2 regions of the Candidatus Chlorohelix allophototropha genome follow, and region 1 is predicted to be linked to the other one. Evidence: riboswitches for the same ligand, from Rfam matches in the RefSeq annotation. Region 1 holds a riboswitch; the other holds the start of a gene.
The links. Region 1 has a riboswitch for S-adenosylmethionine ahead of metH (methionine synthase). Riboswitches for the same ligand answer to the same signal wherever they lie in the genome.
Positions count from the first base shown of each region.

Region 2: another riboswitch for S-adenosylmethionine. It lies ahead of OZ401_RS04865 (cysteine desulfurase family protein); the one in region 1 lies ahead of metH (methionine synthase).

Region 1 covers NZ_CP128399.1:642,169-645,925, reverse strand. Annotated here, with positions in the region: gene OZ401_RS02800 (IS4 family transposase) at 213-1,304, opposite strand; SAM riboswitch class I at 1,519-1,618, shown strand; gene metH (methionine synthase) at 1,695-3,757, shown strand, end outside.
Region 2 covers NZ_CP128399.1:1,151,269-1,155,025, forward strand. Annotated here, with positions in the region: gene OZ401_RS04855 (DoxX family protein) at 1-345, shown strand, start outside; gene ygiD (4,5-DOPA-extradiol-dioxygenase) at 359-1,171, shown strand; SAM riboswitch class I at 1,305-1,429, shown strand; gene OZ401_RS04865 (cysteine desulfurase family protein) at 1,572-2,732, shown strand; gene OZ401_RS04870 (hypothetical protein) at 2,797-3,573, opposite strand; gene OZ401_RS04875 (copper resistance CopC family protein) at 3,655-3,757, opposite strand, start outside.

The sequences.
Region 1 (3,757 bases):
TATTACGGTAGAGAAGAGCGAGGGTTTAAGTTGTAAAGGTTTTGGAAACCGATTTTTTTACCACCGCTTTCGGTCAAAACACAGCCTTGCAAAATCTGTAAGTTTCAAGTGGGTTCAGTTCTTTAAACTGGTAATTTACCACTTTCGTACCGAGCCTAATTTGTAGCCAAATTCCTATAAAAACCTTTTTGCAAATTTGCTACCGTACACAATTAGAAATCCTCTAAAAGAAAAGGGATAAAGGCGACTGGTAAGGGTAAATGTTCATTCAAAAAATGCTCAAGCAGGTTCAAACCTAAATTGAACAGGCTCAAATCCAGTCGTTCGGTGCGATGAATGACCCGGTTCCAGCCTTCAGCTAAAGCTATCGTACCCAGATGTACAATCCAAAGATAAGCCAGACAAGCCGCTAACAATAACCTTTCTAGCCGTTTAGGGTCATCCAAATGGCTCTTGTCCAGCCGAAACCCTCGGCTCTTGCTATCGGAAAAGAAGGTTTCAATCCTAAACCTCTTTTTGTAGTACCGGATTGCTTCCTGGGCTAGAGCCAAATTACTCACCAGATAAAGTGGCTCACGGTAAGGCTTTTGCCAGACCGCTATGACCAGTACTGGTCCGTACTCGTGTTTGCTGAATGCTACGCCGCTCTGACTCACTACCTGACCAGGCTGAACCCCTAACTTACTGATGGCATAATGAGCTTGTTCATCCAACCAGACCTGGCTATTTTTAGCAGTACGACAGACATACTGCCAACCGTAATAATCTAACCGTCTTAACAAACGACAGCCATCGAATTCACCATCACCCAAAAAGACTACTTGGCTACCAGACGGAACCAACGAGTGAACTTGCTTTAACAATCTGATGTGCAAAGCTTGAGCTAAATGTCCCTTTTTAGCCTTAACCACCAACCAACCCAAAGGTAAAGCCCGCCCCTGATATACTACACTGATTACTAAGCCCATTCCACCAGCACCAACCTGACTGCCATCTATCACCAGTACCAGTGGACAATGACACAGGCTACTCAGCAATTGTTTGGCGAAAGGAGCATACACCACTTTTTGGTTAAAGTTATCATTTTTGAGCAATCGGCGCATTCGGATGATGCGGCTTTCCCGTTTAGTTTTATCTGGCACTTTGGCGGCGATATTAGGCAACGCACTATGCCGACTACCTACAATCCCACTGATCACCATCGCTAGAATTGTTAAATATTGTAATTCGCGCCCCTGCGCTTGTGGGTGGAGTTGCAACAATTGCTGTTTTATGGCACGATGTCGGCGAAGGTTGTCACTCATTTTGGTATCCTTTTGCTTTCTACTTTGGTCGGTAAGAAAACTACAGTTTACCACTCTGCCTCAACCTTCTCCTCCTTTTCCTCTCCTTTATATCTGTACGGTAGCAAATTTGCAAAAGGTAATTCCTGTGGTGCAACAGCCCTGTTCAGCCCGGTTTGACCCTGATTAACGAGTATGTTAGTATGGTTTTGATAGGAAAAATAGCAAATATCTTGCACTATCAAGAAGAGGGGAGTGAACTGGCACGTTGAACCTCTAGCAACCTGTCGCCACTGGCAAGGTGCTAAATCCAGCCCGGTAGGGAAAGATAGAAGCCCGTGTAATAGCGCGGGAACTTGTAAACCTTCCGGTATGTACGGAGGGTTTTTTTGCGATTAGGAGGATAAGGGATTGAGCAACCAGATTTTTAATCCATTCGGCAGCCCGGAAAAGTATCAGGCTTCCAGCTTTATGCGGGAACTGGAAAAGCGCGTGTTGGTTTACGATGGCGCGATGGGTACACAATTGATGGAACGCAACTTGACCGTCGATGATTACGGTGGGGAGCAGTATCACGGTTGCAATGAATATCTGGTCTTAACCCGCCCTGATGTTATTGAAGAAATCCATTCCGCTTACTTCGCAGCAGGCGCAGATGTAGTCGAATCCGATAGTTTCACGGGTAGTCGCCTCAAACTGGACGAGTACAAACTCGGTCATCTGACTTATGAGATTAATTTCACCGCCACTCAGATTGCACGCCGAGTCGCCGACCGTTTTACCGCTGCCGACCCTTCACGTCCCCGCTTCGTTGCCGGAAGTATCGGACCTACCGGACTCCTGCCTTCCTCAGAAGACCCGGTGCTTGGCAACATCACCTTTGATCAGCTTAAAGAGACTTACGCCGAACAGAGCAAAGCGCTCATCGAAGGCGGCGCTGATGTGCTGCTAATCGAAACCTCACAGGATATTCTGGAAGTTAAAGCAGCAATTTTCGGGATTCGTGAAGCGATTATCCAAACCGGAAAATGGGTGCCGATTCAAGCGCAGGTTTCGGTGTTGGACGGTAACGGGCGAATGTTGTTAGGTACAGATATTGCCGCCGTTATGGTTACGCTAGAGAGTTTACGCGCCGATATTATCGGGCTTAATTGCGCCGTTGGTCCCGACCTGATGCGCGAACCGATGCGCTACCTAAGCGAACATAGCAAGGTTAAGCTTAGTTGCCTACCTAACGCCGGATTGCCGATTAATGAAAGAGGGCGCACCGTTTACCCGCTTCAGGCTGTACCTATGGCAGAAATCCTGAAAGAATTTGTAGAAGAACTGGGAATTAACATCGTCGGGACTTGCTGCGGCTCTACCCCTGAATACACCGCCGAACTCGCAAAACAGGTGTGGGGACATGAAAAGCCTGTGCGTACACTTCAAGCTGAAGCGCTGGTTTCGAGCGGTATTCGCGCTACCTCATTACTCCAAGACCCGCCACCAATGCTGGTAGGCGAACGGGTGAACAGCACCGGCAGCAAGAAGGTGCGGCAACTGCTGTTGGCAGATGATTACGATGGGTTGATGACCATTGCCCGCGAACAGGTGGAGGGTGGCGCACATACGCTAGACGTACAGGTGGCATTGACCGAGCGCACCGATGAAGCGGAACAGATGCGCCGTACCGTCAAGAAACTTTCTACCGCCATCGAAGCCCCGCTGGTAATCGACTCAACTGAAGCGGATGTAATTGAAGCTGCCCTGAAAGCTGCGCCCGGTCGCTGTATCATTAACTCTATAAATATGGAGCGAGGCACTGAGCGTATCGAAGCGATTATGCCGTTGGTGCGCGATCATGGCGCTGCCGTTATTGCGCTTACCATTGACGAAGAGGGCATGGCGCATACCGCCGAGCGAAAATTTGAGATTGCCACACGCATACGCCAGATCGTACATGAAAATTACGACCTACCGGATAACGCCCTTATTTTCGATTTGCTGACCTTCCCGCTTACTACCGGACAAGAAGACTTGCGAGAAGATGCCTATCAGACGCTGCTTGGTATCAAACGCCTAAAAGAGGCGTACCCGGAAGTTTTGACTATTCTGGGGGTTAGCAACGTTTCGTTCGGGGTGGCTCAAAGGGCGCGTGCAGTGCTTAACTCGATGTTCCTGCACCACGCAGTACAATACGGGCTAGATATGGCGATTGTAAATCCTAGCCACATTACCCCCTACGCTGAAATCCCGGACGAGCAGCGCAAACTGTGCGATGACCTGATTTTCAATCACGATCAGGATGCCTTGCCCCGCTTTATCGAATTTTTCGAGAAGAATACCAGCGCCGGGGTCAAAGCCGAAGCGGAAGACGCAACCGCAGGTATGTCGGTGGCTGAGAAGTTGCATTACCAGATTCTGCACCGCAAGAAAGAAGGCATTGAAGCGCTGGTAGATGCCGAGGTGGAAAACCGGGGCGCAGTGCCGGT
Region 2 (3,757 bases), 510 kb from region 1:
GGGTTGTTAGGGTTGGCATTTCTGGCTGCTGGTATTATGAAAGCCACACAACCTCTTGAGAACCTTTCCACACGAATGGATTGGGTTAAACAAGTTCCCGCTGGTTTGGTACGCTTTATCGGTATAGCGGAGGTGTTAGGCGCAATCGGCTTAATAGTTCCGGCAGTTACCGGTATTGCAAGCATCTTAACACCTATAGCCGCCTCGGCGCTTGCAGTGGTGATGTTATTAGCAGCAGGTTTTCATTACAACCGGAAAGAGTATAATCGCATTGCTCCTAGTGCGGTTCTCTTTGTATTGACTGTAGTGGTAGCGGTAGGACGCTTTGCAATTAGACCATTTTAAGGGAATATGTTAGATGTCAAATAACCTTACTGGAGAAAATCTGTTTTCATTTTCAGACCAAAAACTGCCCGCCCTTTTTATAGGGCATGGCAGCCCTATGAACGCCATTGAAGATAACGAATTCAGTCGTAGTTGGGAAGAATTGGGCAAAACCTTGCCAAGACCACACGCAATTCTATGCATCTCAGCCCACTGGGAAACGCGAGGCACACAGGTTACGGCAATGACCCAGCCTGAGACGATACATGACTTTGGCGGGTTTCCGCAAGAACTTTTCGAATATCAGTATCCCGCTCCCGGCTCACCTGAACTAGCAAAATTGGTTCAAGAAATAGTGCAACTCACCAAAGTTGAGCCAGACCTAAGTTGGGGTTTGGATCACGGCACATGGTCAATCCTAACAAAAATTTACCCTGAAGCCGATATACCAATAGTTCAATTGAGCTTGGATCGCACCAAAGAACCTGCCTATCACTATGCCTTGGGCAAAGAACTAAGAGCCTTACGCAACCGAGGCGTTATGATAATCGGCAGTGGCAATATAGTACACAACCTGCGTTTCTTGTCTTTTCAGATAACAGCCTACGATTGGGCAATTGAGTTTGATACTCTGATCAAACAATTGATAGAAAAAGGCGACCACGAATCTATAGTTAATTTTCGAAATCTGGGAAAAGCAGCGCAGCTTTCTATTCCAACCAGCGAACACTTTTTACCACTACTATATATTTTGGCGCTTCAAGAAGAAACAGATAGCCTTCGTTTTTTTGCAGAGCAATTTTCAATGGGTTCTCTTTCGATGAGTTCAGTCTGCTTGGAGGCATAATATCAGCTTGACTTGTTATTCTTGAGTATATCAATTAAATAGGTGAACAATTTTTAACTTGACAGTTTTCACTTTTCTTATTATTATTTGTTTAGCCTTTTAACAGGCAAGGCTTAATAACAGAATATTGTAGCTCTTATCCAGAGAGGTGGAGGGTAAAAGGCCCTGTGAAGCCCGGCAACCAACGCAAGTTAAAACTAATATGCGTAAGGTGCCAATTCCGGCGTAACCATTTAACAGGTTTGCGCAAGATAAGGGAATCTTTCGGTTTCTAAAACCGGTAATTCAAAAGAAGATTTAACCCCCTTATCTAGTTGCAGATAAGCGGGTTTTTTTATTGCCCGCCCAAGCTCAGTTTTTAAAAATAGTAAATCAATTCGCAAAGGGAAGGGTACGAGAAATGAGTTTAACATTACCGATTTATTTGGACTATAACGCGACTACCCCAGTAGACGAGCGAGTTTTGGAGGCAATGTTGCCTTATTTTTCAAGAAAATTCGGTAATGCCGCCAGCGACCATTTGTTCGGGCATGAAGTGCAGGGTTCCATATACAAAGCGCGTCGTCAAATAGCCAATCTTATTGGCGCAAAAGCGGAAAATATCGTTTTCACCAGCGGGGCAACCGAATCTGACAATATCGCGCTCTTTGGAATTGCAGAAAAATATGCTACTAAAGGCGATCATATAATCACCTGCGTTACAGAGCATAAAGCAATTCTAGATTCAGCCCGCCGCCTTGAGCAATTGGGTAAAAATATTACTTTTCTGCCGGTTGACCAATATGGCAGAGTTGATCCTGAAGCAGTACGAAACGCCATTACTCCTCACACAATCCTAATTTCTATTATGGCTGCCAATAACGAGATCGGCACAATTCCCGATCTGAAAGCAATTGGCGCGATTGCGCGCGAGCATGGGGTGCTGTTCCATACTGATGGCGCACAATATGTTGGGCATTTACCCTTGAATGTCGATGAATACAATATAGACCTCCTTTCCATTTCCGCTCACAAAATTTACGGACCAAAGGGAATCGGCGCTTTATATATCAGACCGGGTGTTGAGGTAGAGCCGGTAATTTACGGGGGCGGGCATGAACAGGGTGTACGCTCTGGAACATTAAATGTGCCGGGTATCGTGGGTTTTGGCGAAGCAGCTCAAATTTGCGCGGAACATTTGGAGACAGAAGTGCCACGCTTGCGAAATTTGACTCAGCGCCTATGGGAAGGTATCAGCAAAGCAGTAGAAGGTGTTGAACTGAACGGACATCCTACCGAACGCTTACCTCACAATCTTAATATCAGCATAAAAGGCATAAGCAGTCGTGAATTGATTGTGCAATTGGGCGACATTGCTATCTCAGCGGGTAGCGCTTGTAATGCAGCTGTTGCAAAAGCTTCGCATGTTATCTCTGCGCTCGGTTTTGGGGAAGAACGTGGATTGACCAGCCTACGGTTCGGGTTGGGGAGATATAACACTGAAGAGGAAATAGATTACGTAATTGAAAAGGTAATCGGGTTGGCAAACAGTAAAACCCACGTACTAAGCTATAGCGCGTAAAATCTTGGGGAAGGGGATGAGGGTTGCAGTAACCGCATCCCCTTCGAAATTACAGAAGGACTTATCAGCCTTTTTCAGGTTCAGTGGGTTTAGCACTACCCCTGCTACGCAAACCAATTATCATCGCGCCAACACCAATCAAAATGCCAACTACGCCTGCAACAAGCCCTACTATACCAAATAAAGCGGCATTATCGGCAGCAGATTTAGCATCCTGAGCCGTTTTTTGCTGTGCCAGCAATTGATCCTTAAGCGCTTGAACATCGGAAGAAGCTACCGAAGCAGCAACCGGAGTTATAGTAGTCGAAGGTACACTTGTAGCAACTTGAACCGCAGAATTAAAGCCCGGTTTGTCAGGAAATTGAATGGCTGTCAAGGGTTGCACACTATCGAAAGTATTTGGGCTGGAAACAAACTTTTCATCTATCTTGTCCTGACCGATAGAGCCGAAGAAATGAAAGGCATAATCCCCGATTTTGGTAGGAATAAAAATCGCATCATATTTACCGGGATTGCGCGGCACCGGTAATAAGGTAAGCGGCATAGACTGGCTTCCATAAATAACCTCCGCTTTGAGGGTATCAAAAGCGCCCGTCTCCCCATTAGAATAAGTGCCATCTCCTTTAGAATCGCATTTGCCCCGACATATAAGTAATTCAAGACCATTAGCGATACCCTGATAAGTTGGCTCAGAAATCCAACCTACCCTGAATAGGTACTTTCCGCTACTAACCTCGCGATCTTCATGCGCGCTGGCAATTCGGGTTTCAGCCAAAATCGGCAATAGCAAGAATAGCAATAAAACTAGCAGACTTATTTTTACCAGATTAGATTTGTTCACCTGAAACCCACATCCTCTTGATAAACTCTAGATTTACATCGCTTCTGCCAAGCATACACTTATGTCAACTTCATGGCAGGGTTAGCGGTTTCTCTGTCTATTGATTACAAATCCAGCGCTTGCCAGAATCAGGATTGAGGTAAGCAACACTAGAGGAGCTAGTAGACTGAAACTATCCTTATTA